DNA from 2 places in the Williamsia sp. SKLECPSW1 genome. Region 1 is predicted to be linked to the other one. Evidence: riboswitches for the same ligand, from Rfam matches in the RefSeq annotation. Region 1 holds a riboswitch; the other holds the start of a gene.

Region 1 (5,827 bases):
TACCTTTCTGGACCGCGAGATCCCCGGTCTGGCCGATGCGGTGCGAGCTGCCGGCTCGGACCAGGTCCCGACCGCCGTGCTCTCCCGGGGTGTCGCGGGCATCGCGGGGACGACGCTGATCGTGAACCTCCCGGGCTCCACCGGGGGTGTCCGCGACGGGCTGGCCGTTCTCGACCCCGTCCTGGCCCATGCCGTCGACCAGATCCGCGGCGGCGACCACCGATGACCGGAGCCCGCGTCGTGCGGACCGTCGTCACCGACGAGATCCTGGATCCCGACGAGCACCAGCGACTCGTGGCCGACGACTCCGCCGGAGCCGTCGTCTGCTTCACCGGGGCCGTCCGCGACCACGACAGCGCGCGCTCGGTGCGCGCACTGCACTACACGGCCCATCCGAGCGCGCCGGATGTCCTCGCCGAGGTGGTCGGAGGCGTCGCCGCGCAGTCCGAGGGTGTCCGGGCGGTCGCGGTGTCCCACCGCGTCGGTGATCTCGCGATCGGCGACGTCGCGTTCGTCGTGGCTGTCGCGGCGGACCATCGTCGGGCGGCGTTCGAGACGTGCTCGCGTCTCGTCGACGACGTGAAGGCCGCCCTGCCGGTCTGGAAACACCAGCATTTCGCCGACGGCACCGACGAATGGGTCGGCTCGGCCTGATCCGGGATCCCCGCGGCCGCCGCACGGCTCGTCCACCTCGTCGAGTGGGCGGCTCCGGACGTCGGTTGGGCGGCTCCGGACGTCGACCGGGCAGTGTGACCGGGTTCGCGTGCCGGAAGCGCCCACTCGACGTCCGGAAGCGCCCACTCGACGTCTGGTAGCGCCCACTCGACGGGTGGGTGCGCGGAGGCGCGGGAATGGAATGGGAATCAGACGGGAATGGAAAAGGACCCCGCACGGACCTGAGGTCTCGTGCGGGGCCCTTCGTCTGTGAGGCCCTACCGGATCACCGGGGTGATCACTGGAAAGGGATCAGATCCTTGTTCTGGTTGAACAGGGCGATCTGGTCGGCGGTGAGCTGCAGGCCGCTCTTCTTGGCCTGCTCCCAGAGCCCGACGATCGCGGGATCGATCTTGCCCTTCTCCTGGGCGCTGGTGACGATCTCGTCGACCTGCTTCTTCACGTCGTCGGTCGTCTTCGCGGCCTGATCCTTCACGTCCTGCACGGTCGGCAGCTGCGGGGCCTTGGGCAGGTCGGTCGGGGCCGTGCGCGGGGTCGGGGCGCCGAGGCCCGTGCCGCAGACGGGCCATGCGCCCTTGCCCTGGCCGGCGAGCACGCGCTCGGCGACCGTGATCTGCTGCTCCTTGGTGGCCTGGTTCGCAGAGGGTGCGAACTCGGTGCCGCCGTGGCCGGCCCAGGTGCTCGGGCTGAACTGCAGACCGCCCTGGTAGCCGTTGCCGGTGTTGATGGCCCAGTTGCCGCCCGACTCGCACTGGGCGACCTGGTTCCACTGGGCGTCGGTGGCCGCGGAGGCTGAACCGACACCGAAGAAGGCGCTGGCGCCGCCGCCGATGACGGCGGAGGTGAGAACGACCTTGGCGGCGGTGCGGGTGGCGGAGGACTGCTTGCGATGACGTCCGGACATGAGTTGCTGTGTTTCCTCTCCCCACGCGCCTGCGAGGTGAGCTGTCGGGTTCGGGCTGAGAGGTTGCCCGGCTCCGCATCGCGGAGCTTCACCCCAAGGGATCGGATGCGTCGTGTCGCGTCCGGCCCGATCCTCGTCGACTCCGTCCACCGTGTGGTGTCCGTCGGCGAGGTGGGTCCCCCGTCCTCGTTCCTGAAGTCTGGTCTGACGTGGTCCCGTCCGTGGAACGAGGTTCGGCGCGATGAACGGGACCTGTGCTTGTGGCGACCACTGCTGTGGCCGTCACGGACGCTACGTCCTCACGCGCCTGGAGTCATACCTTCGACGGACAAACGATCTCGCGTGTCAGGGCTGTGTATCGGCTGTGTGTCGGCGTCCGTGCAGGTGACGGCGTCGATACCCGTCCTGTGTCCGTACCGTGACCGCATCGTGATGTGAAGAACCTCACAGTTCTCGCGACACGCTGCGGGAAGAATTCCCGTGTGGGCGGACCGAATGAGGCCGTAGAGATTGTGGCGCACCCGAATTCGCACTCCGGATGAGTCGGACACGCCGACCCCGTCAGCGCTCGGTCGGACATCGTCAGCCGCCGGCGAACGGCGGGAGAACCTCGATCACCGATGCCCCGCTCAGCGGCACGTCGTACTCACGGACGACCACCGAGTCGCGCAGGAACGAACTGCGTTCGAGGACGCGCGCCAACCCCGGGTGGGCGTCACCCAGGCGGGCGCAGAGCTGCGTGAGCGTCGTCGACGGATCCACCTCGAGCACCTCCGAGGCCAGGCCCGCGGCGGCCTCGGCCGCGGCGAAGTAGCGCACCTGCAGCGACAAGACCCGCGGTGCATGGTCCGCGGTCATCCGCCGATCGCCGACATCGGACGGTCCGGCTGGAGGAACGACGGGTCGTTGATCGCGTGACCGGGCAGTTTGCCCCACGAGGCGACCCGCCAGGCCTGCGCGACGGCCTCGTCGTCGGCCCCGGAGCGCAGCAATCCGCGCAGATCGGTCTCGACCGTGGAGAACAGGCAGGTGCGTACCTGACCGTCGGCGGTGAGCCGAGTCCGGTCGCAGTCGCCGCAGAAGGGCCGGGTCACCGACGCGATGATCCCGACGCGCGCCGGGACGGTGTGTCCGTGACGGTCGACGGTGGTGTGGCCGTCGACCAGCCAGGTCTGCGCCGGAGAGGCGCCGCGGGGCTCCGGGTCGGCCACGAGGTCGAAGTCACGCGACAGCCGCTCGTGGACCTGCGCGGCGGTCACCATCCGCGACCGCGACCACGCGTGGTCGGCGTCGAGGGGCATCTGCTCGATGATGCGCAGCGAGTACCCGTGTTCCAGGCACATGCGGAGCAACGCGGGCGCGTCGTCCAGACCGCCGTCGGGGGCGAGGACGGCGTTGACCTTCACCGGACGCAGTCCGGCCTCGTGTGCGGCGGCGAGGCCGTCGAGGACGTGGTGGAGCCGATCGCGCCGGGTGATCGCGGCGAAGCGCTCACGGTCGAGGGTGTCCAGGGAGACGTTCACACGTCCCACGCCGGCGTCGGCGAGGGCCTGCGCGTGCCGCCGCAGCGACAGCCCGTTGGTCGTCAGCGAGACCTCGGGGGCGTTCGGCAGGTCACGCACCGCGCCGACGATGTCGACGAGATCGCGGCGCAGCAGGGGCTCGCCGCCGGTGAACCGCACCGCGCCGACCCCGAACCGCGTGACGGCGATCCGGATGAGTCGCACCATCTCCGACGCCGACAGCAGCGCGGAGTCGGGCAACCAGTCGAGGCCGTCGGCGGGCATGCAGTACGTGCAGCGCAGATTGCACCGATCGGTCACCGAGACACGCAGGTCCCGGGTGACACGTCCGAACGTGTCGGTCATCGGACCGGCGGTCGGCATCCCCGTGACGTCCGTCGGTCGTGGAGGCGCCGCGACGGGCATCCCCAGGCCGGTGGTGGTCATCACCCCAGCGTAGACGTCTCCGTGCGGGTCTCCAGGGCACGGAAGGTGCTGGCGTGGAACACCAGGGGGTCGACCGACGGGTCGGCGTCGAGCGCCTCGATGCGCAGGAGCACCAGCACGTGGTCGCCTGCGGGCACCTCGTCGTAGACGGTGCAGTCGAGCAGCGCCGCCGCGCCGGGGACGAAGATCGACCCGGTGTCGGCGACGAGCGGGGTGAACCCGTCGAACCGGTGGTCGGCCGGGCCGGCGAGCCGGGTGCACAGGGCCTCCTGGTCCGCGGCGAAGACGCTGAGCCCCAGGCTCGGCGCCGACCGGAGCCGGGGCCACGTCGTCGACGTGTGCTGCACGCACAGCGAGACCAGTGCGGGCTCGAGCGAGACGGTCGCGAACGAGCTGGCCGCCATCCCGACGGGTCGACCGTCGATCTCGGCGCAGGCACCGACGACGCCCGACGGGAAGCAGCTGTAGGCGCGTCGCAACGCCGTGCCGTCGGTCGCGGGCTGCAACGTGTCGAGGGCGCGAGGACTCACCGCTGCACCTCACCGTCGTCGGAGCCGCCCGGCGTTCCTGTCTGCCGACGACCCGACCGCAGCGCGAACACGACGGCCAGGACGAACCCGATGGGCAGGCCCAGCGTCGCCGCGTACACCCACACCGGGGCGCGGACGCCGTCGTCGAGGGCCGGCACCGCGAACATGGTGACGGTGGCGATCAGACCGATCGCGAAGAAGGCGAGGGCGACGTGCAGGAGCCGGTCGCCGTGCTGTTCGGCCATGATCAAACGGTAGAGCAGCATCGCGGCGCCCGGCCATCCGCGGGGCGGCCCGCGCCGCTGACGAGTACGGACTTTCCGCCCGCGCGCGGTAGAATGGGACATCGATGCGTCCTCCGAGGGGACTTCCGGTCTTCTCGGATGGGCGCATTCGTCATGAAGCGATCGCGATCAGAGTTGAAGGTGACACGGTGCCGACCGGCAAGGTGAAGTGGTACGACGCGGAGAAGGGCTTCGGCTTCCTCTCGCAGGACGACGGCGAGGACGTCTACGTCCGTTCGAGCGCCCTGCCCGGCGGTGTGGAGTCGCTCAAGCCCGGCCAGCGCGTCGAGTTCGGCATGGCCGCGGGTCGTCGCGGGCCGCAGGCGCTGTCGGTGACGATCCTCGACCCCGCGCCGAGCGTCGCCAAGAACCACCGTGAGGCGGCTCGGGAGGCTGCCAAGCGGCACACCCCCGACGAGCTGCACGGGATGGTCGCCGACCTCATCACCTTGCTCGAGGCGAAGGTCCAGCCCGATCTGCGCAAGGGTCGTTACCCGGATCGCAAGACCGCACAGCGGATCTCGGAGGTCGTCCGCGCCGTCGCGCGCGAACTCGACCACTGACCGCTGCGGTCGTCCGCGTCAGGAGCGGCGTGCCGGCACCGCTGTACCCGGTGGCAGGGTGTTGATCGACCAGAACGCCCGCGTGATCGGCAGACCAGACGTGTCGACGCGACTCGACGGCAGACGCACCTCGATGGTGCTGAGCACCGCGTCGGGGGTGGAGCGGGCGGTGAACGAGAACTTCTGGTTCGGCCCGAAGAACTGCGGCGCCCGCTGCTCGAAACCAGTGGGCGTCAGGTACTCCAGGGTCAGCACCCACGGCGCCGCCGCGATCGCCTTGCTCACCGACACCAGCACGCTCTGGCCGGCCGGGACGGCCAGACGCTTGGCGAACGTGCCGGGCTCGCCCTGACGGCAGCCGGTGAGGTCGATCTCGCAGTAGATCGTCGGCTCCACCCGGACGAGGTCCTTGCCCGTGGTGGCCTGCACGTACGGGGTCTCCTCGAACCCGTCTCGGGTGAGGAACCACACCGACACGGCGACGACGACCGCTGCGACGACGATCACCGCGCTCGCGACCAGTCCGAACTTCTTCTCGCCTCGCGTCAGCGAGCCCACGTGCGCTCCTCCCGATCACCCTGGGTGCCGACGGGGATGCCCCCCGTCGGCATGGCCTGGTCCGGGCGACGACCACCCAGACCGGGGACCAGTGTCCCGCCCCGGTCGGTGACGATCGTCTGCGCGGCACCGACGGCCATGATGACGGAGATGGCTGTGAACCCGATCCAGAGGGTCGGTGGCATGAGGACGCCGAACGCGGCACCGACCACCCAGCAGAGCTGCAGGACGGACTCCGATCGGCCGAACGCCGAGGCACGGGACTCGTCGGGCAGATCGTCCTGGATGGACGAGTCGAGACAGACCTTCCCGATCGCGCTGGTGCCCGACGCGACGAGAGCCGCCAGGGCCGCGAGGACGATCG
Region 2 (5,827 bases), on a different contig from region 1:
ACCACCGGCACGCCGCTGGCGGACGCCTCCAGGTAGACGATCCCCAGCCCCTCGACGTCGAGTCCACGACCACGGGTGCGCGCCGGCATCGCGAACACGTCCGCGGCTGCGTGATAGGCGGGGACGTCGGCGGAGTCCACGGATCCGGTGAGCAGGATCCGATCCCGGGCCGGGGAGGCGGCTCGCCGCTTCTCGAGTGCGTCCCGGTGCGGCCCGCCCCCGGCGATGAGCAATCGCGCGTCGGGCACGTCGCGGAGCACGGCGGGGAAGGAGTCGATGAGCACGTCCTGGCCCTTGCGGGCTACCAGCCGCGACAGACACAGCACCACCGGCGCGTCGCCCAGGTCGTGCCGGGCACGGATGCGGGCGCGGGCGGCGGGATCGGGCGCGAACCGTGCGGTGTCGACACCGGGAGGGAGATGCTCCAGCGCGGCCTGCGGACCGAACGCCGCCGCGAAGCGACCCCGCGTGTAGCGACTGACGAACGTGACCACATCGGTGTGGGTCCCGATGTGCCGCAGGGTCTGCCGTGCCACGGGCAGCATCGACCACCCGACCTCGTGCCCGTGGGTGCTGGCGATGACCCGTCGCGCGCCGGCGCGACGCAGCACCGGGGCGAGGACCGCGAGCGGGGCGGCGGCGCCGAACCAGACGGTGTCGACGTCGTGCGCGGCGACCAGCTCGGCCGCCCGACGGGCGACGCCCGGCGTCGGGAGCATCAGTCCGGTGGGATGACGGTGCACGCGGTACGGGACCCGTGCGTCGAACTCGGCGTCACCACGCCACCGCGGCGCGTAGACGACGACCTCGTCCGGCGGCAGACGATCCACGAGGTTCTGCAGGTAGGACTGGATCCCACCCGGGCGCGGCGGGTAGTCGTTGGTGACCAGCAGCGTCCGCCCCATCAGACCTCCCGCCGCCGCAGCGCCGACCGCGGACGGCTCATCGTGCGACGGACGCCGTCAACCAGGTCCGCCACCGGTCGAGGACCGCGTCGCCGGGGGCGCCCAGGGTCGCCGACATCGCGTCGGACTGCGCCTGGGCGGTGCTCGGACCGCCGGCGAGCCGCAGATAGAGCGCGCGGAGCCGTTGCGGGGTGTACGCCTCGGCGGCGAACGCCGCGAACGACCACGCCGTCTGATACGCGAGTCGGGGGTTGGCGCCTGCGACGTCGAAGGCGGCGTCGTCGGGTAGCGCTGCGGGCAGTTTCCCGGCGCGGACCTGCTCGGCCAGGTCGGGTGCGGCGTCGGCCAGGTCGCGATACGTCCCGCGGCGGCCCACGTACTCGGCCACCCCCTCGGTCAGCCACTTCGGGGCCGTGTCGGCGGTACGGGGACGGGCCGCGACGTGGGTGAGTTCGTGCCGCAGCACGACGTCGAGCGCGGGCCCCGGTAGGTCGGTGATCGCACCGGGTGTGAAGATCACCCGCTGCCCCAGGGCGCTGACGCCGGTGTCGTCGCCGGACACCGTGGCCGCGGCGGCGGCCGCGGTGTCGCCCTGGGTGCGGGCGAGCCCGGAGAAGGCGGCACCGGAGTCGGTCGCGATCACCACGGCGCGGCGCGGCCACTGGCCGCCCCAGAACGCCGACACCGCCCCGACCGCACCGGGGAGCGCTGCACGGATGCGATCACCGAGTCCTCGACTACCCGGGTAGTCGAGGACCACCGAGGTGCCGCCGGAGGTCGTCACACGCTGCGCCCGGACACCCGGGAAGTCCCAGAACTGGGCGCGCGGTGACCCGGAGCCGAGGACGGGGCCCGCGTCGCCGACGACGGTCCACCGGTCTCCGTACCGGGCCATCACGAGTGGACGTTCGATGGTGGTCGGGGCCTCGTCGACGCCGGCGAACTGGTACCGCAGCACCGCGGGCACGACCCACGAGTCGGAGCTGCCCTGGGCGTCGAGTCGCTGCTGCAGCTCGGCGGGTACCGGGATCTCCCCCAGCTGACCGCGATCGCCGAGCTGGCCCGACTCGTCCGACTCACCGGTGTCGCGCTGGACCCGATACTCCAGGGTGCTGATGCCGACGGCACCGATGGCCCGGGCCGTCTGCGCCACCGAGTCGCGGAAGGCCGCCGTGGCGGCGGGGTCGACCACGGCGTTCGCCGCGGAGACGTCGCCGGCGCGATCGGCCCGAGCGAGGGCGGTCAGTGTCGCGAGGACCCCCTGCTCCCTGTCGGCCTCGTAGACGTTCAGCGTCGTCGACGACGACGCGGACGACGGCGCGGGCGTCTCGGATCCGCAGGCGGACAGTCCGAGGACAGCGACCACCCCGGTGGCGACGACCGCGAGGACGCGGCGGCGTGTGGCCACGCCGTGGGAACCCACCTCAGTAGCGGCGCGCGGCTTTGAAGGGCCCGGCGTCGTCGAGGGGGACCACCTTCACCGGCACGCCGAAGGTGGAGGCGTGCACGACGTACCCGTCGCCGACGTACATGCCGACGTGACTCGCGTCGGCGTAGTAGATGACGAGGTCGCCGGGACGAAGGTCCTTGCGGTCGACCGGCGTGCCCCCGGCGAGCTGCGCCTCACTGGATCGCGGCAGCGTCTCGCCGGCCTGCTTGTAGGCCCACACCATGAGCCCGGAGCAGTCGAACTGCGCCGGTCCGGTGGCACCCCAGACGTAGGGGTCGCCGATTCGCGTCAGGGCCGCCTGCACCGCGACGATCCACGGGGCGGTCCCGCGCGGGATCAGCGACGGGTCGAAGGTGATGTCGGGTCCGCGCAGCGCCGCGAGCTGTTTGCCCGTGAGCGATTCGTAGACGGCCTTCACCTGGGCGATGTTCAGCTGCAGGTCGGTCTGCTTCCGCTGGAGGCCCGCCCGGGTCGCGTCCACGGCCGCGACGGCCTTCGCCGCCGTGTCGCGGGCCTTCTGTGCCGCCGCCCGGGCCTTCGCCGCGTCGGCGGACGCCGCGCGGTACGCGCGGACGTCGGCCGACGTCTGTCGGGACAGCATCTCCAGGCCGGACATCTGGTCGAGCAGGGACTGCGGGGAGTCGGACACGAGCACCGCGTACAGACGGTTCACACGCGCACCGCGATACGACGCGCTGACCAGGGTGTCGACCCGGTCCTGCAGGACGTCGAGTCGACCGGACAACGCCGCCAGCCGCTTGTCGGCCGCGCCGACCGCGGCATCGGCGGACCGCAGCTCCGCGTTCTTCGCGTCGAGCTCGATCTGGGCGTTGTGCATCGCCTCGGACGACTGCTCGGCCTCACGCCCGAGCGACGTGTAGCGGGCGAGGAGCTGATCGGGGTTGCGTGTCACGGGATCGGCGCCGGACGGTGCCGCCAGGCACACGACGCCCACGGCGACGAGAAGGGTCGCGACACACGAGACGACGCCGCGCACGACACGTTCTCCGACCATCACGAGTGCTGCTTCACCTTCGAATCCGTTCGTCCCCCGACACGCCCGACGGGGCCGACTCGCGACCGTACCCCCCGGCGCACCGGAGGAACGATACGGCCATCACCGCGGCTGCGGTGATGGTTCGCCTGAACCACCACCCGCCGGTCGATCAGGGTCTGTCAGTACCGGCGCGCAGCGTAGAAGTCGACGCTCTTCAGGCTGGCCTTCGACACCGGGACACCCTCGGTGAGCGAGTGCACGATGGTGCCGTTGCCGATGTAGATGCCCGCGTGCGAACCGCCGTTCATGATGATGACGTCGCCGGGCTCGAGGTTCTTCTCCGCGACCGGGGTGCCGCCGCCGAGCTGGCCGTAGCTGTCCCGGGGAATGGTCTTGCCGGCCTGCTTGTAGGACCAGTAGACGAGACCCGAGCAGTCGAAGGCGGTCGGCCCGGCAGCGCCGTAGACGTAGGGCGAGCCGATGCGGGTGAGGGCGGCCGATGCCGCGCGCTGACCGATCGCGCGGGTCGGCGCGAGGTTCGGGGCGGTCTCCGGGCCCTTGGGCTTGGCCTTGAACTGCGGCGGGATCTGGTTCTCGGTGACACCGGGGATCTCGAAGGTGCCGATACCCGGAAGGGTGATGGGGGCCGCGAGGGCCGGACCGGCCCCGGTCGCCACGGCGCCCAGGGTGATGGTCCCGGCGAGGACCGCTCCCCGGGCGGTCTTCAGACCGGTGTTGGTGCTCTGTGCGCGGTGCTTCGCCACGTACGGGTTCTCCTCGGTTCTTCCTCGACCGCCGACCGGGTTAGCTGTCGGATTCGGGCCGGAAGAGTGGCCCTACACGGAGTCCGTCGTCTGACGGAAGCCGCGATTCACCCCGAGTCGGACTCACGTCCGTCAGTGATGGTTCCCCGGTACGCCCCGCAGGGCGATTGAGCGGTGACCCGGCGGTCCGACTCGGTGTGAGGCGGGCTGCCCGCAAGGTCTCGGAAAGGTTACGAAACCGTGTGTCGATCTGTCCACCGCGACACACATCGGTGACGACGGCGTTCCGCGGACCGGTCAGCCGGCTCGCCTGGACGCGAGATCCGTTACCGGAGAGCGCTTCTCGGTCACGATGCGGGACCGCCGGGCCGACGGGGGCGTCAACCCCGCCTCCACCAACACCTCGATGGCGGCGCGGATGTCGTCGACCTCGCGAGGAGTCGGGTCGACCGGGCCGTCGAGGTCGTCGTCGCTGATCACCGCGCCGCGCACGGGGATGAGCACAGTCATGATGCAGCCGTCACAGGCCCGGCCGCGGCCGGGGCAGGTGGCACAATCGATCCGCATTGTGATCTCCGTCTCAGTCGGGAACTCCGACGTCGTCCCGCCGTGGCGGTCCGTCGTCGCTCGAGAGGGACGCTAGACACGCCCACCGACACGTCCGCCCGGCGACGAGGATGTCCGACGGTCGAACTAGCGTTCGCCTCATGCGTCACGCAGACCACACGAGTACGGCGGCGGTGCAGCTCACGCTCGACGCCGACGTGCCCCTGAGTGCCGAGACGTTCGTGATCGTCGATCTCGAGACCACGGGCGGCAGCCCGGGACGCGACCGCATCACCGAGATCGGCGCCGTGAAGGTCCGGGGCGGTGAGGTGCTCGGCGAGTTCGCCACCCTCGTCGACCCCGGATGCGCGATCCCGCCGCACATCGTGCGGCTCACCGGCATCACCGAGGCGATGGTCTACCGCGCACCCCCGATCGAGGAGGTGCTGCCCGCGTTCCTCGAGTTCGCCCGCGACGCCGTCGTCGTCGCCCACAACGCCCGCTTCGACACCGGCTTCCTCCGCGCCGCCGCAACGGCCACGGGACACACGTTCCCCGCCCGTCGCGTCCTGTGCACCGTCCGACTGGCCCGACGGGTCCTCACCAAGGACGAGGCCCCGACCGTGAAGCTGTCGGCCCTGGCGCGTCTGTTCTCGGTGTCGACCACACCCACACACCGCGCCCTCGACGACGCGCGCGCCACCGTCGAGGTGATGCACGCGCTGTTCGAGCGGATCGGCAACCTGGGGGTCGGCACGTACCGCGAGCTGGTCGACTTCCTGCCCGGCATCCAAGCGGCACACCGCGCCAAGCGGTCGATGGTGGCCGGGCTCCCGACCACTCCCGGCGTCTACCTGTTCCGCGGGCCCTCCGAGGAGGTCCTCTATGTCGGGACCGCGACGGACCTGCGTCGTCGCACCGGGCAGTACTTCACGGGCGCGGAGACCCGGACCCGGATGCGCGAGATGATCGCGCTGGCGACCCGCGTCGACCACGTCGAGTGCGCCCATCGCCTGGAGGCCGGGGTCCGCGAGCTGCGACTGCTCGCCGCCCACCGCCCCGCCTACAACCGCCGCTCGAAGGCACCGCACGTCGGGTGGTGGGTGACGCTGACCGACGAGCCGTTCCCTCGGCTCGCGGTCACCCGCACGCCGCGATCGGTGGC

What was found. Region 1 has a riboswitch for cyclic di-AMP ahead of ACXVUM_RS12390 (transglycosylase family protein). Riboswitches for the same ligand answer to the same signal wherever they lie in the genome.
Region 2: linked by a shared signal. The riboswitch ahead of ACXVUM_RS20245 (C40 family peptidase) and the one ahead of ACXVUM_RS12390 (transglycosylase family protein) in region 1 are both predicted to bind cyclic di-AMP.

Annotation. Positions count from the first base shown of each region.
Region 1 is NZ_JBTGLI010000001.1:2,637,252-2,643,078, forward strand. Features, by position in the region: gene ACXVUM_RS12380 (molybdenum cofactor synthesis domain-containing protein) at 1-226, shown strand, start outside; gene ACXVUM_RS12385 (molybdenum cofactor biosynthesis protein MoaE) at 223-654, shown strand; gene ACXVUM_RS12390 (transglycosylase family protein) at 953-1,579, opposite strand; cyclic di-AMP (ydaO/yuaA leader) riboswitch at 1,590-1,716, opposite strand; gene ACXVUM_RS12395 (MoaD/ThiS family protein) at 2,162-2,437, opposite strand; gene moaA (GTP 3',8-cyclase MoaA) at 2,434-3,528, opposite strand; gene ACXVUM_RS12405 (flavin reductase family protein) at 3,528-4,058, opposite strand; gene ACXVUM_RS12410 (hypothetical protein) at 4,055-4,303, opposite strand; gene ACXVUM_RS12415 (cold-shock protein) at 4,492-4,905, shown strand; gene ACXVUM_RS12420 (DUF2771 family protein) at 4,924-5,463, opposite strand; gene ACXVUM_RS12425 (MFS transporter) at 5,451-5,827, opposite strand, start outside.
Region 2 is NZ_JBTGLI010000003.1:180,619-186,445, forward strand. Features, by position in the region: gene ACXVUM_RS20230 (glycosyltransferase family 4 protein) at 1-905, opposite strand, end outside; gene ACXVUM_RS20235 (hypothetical protein) at 943-2,313, opposite strand; gene ACXVUM_RS20240 (NlpC/P60 family protein) at 2,330-3,370, opposite strand; gene ACXVUM_RS20245 (C40 family peptidase) at 3,532-4,116, opposite strand; cyclic di-AMP (ydaO/yuaA leader) riboswitch at 4,131-4,300, opposite strand; gene ACXVUM_RS20250 (hypothetical protein) at 4,414-4,626, opposite strand; gene ACXVUM_RS20255 (DEDD exonuclease domain-containing protein) at 4,824-5,827, shown strand, end outside.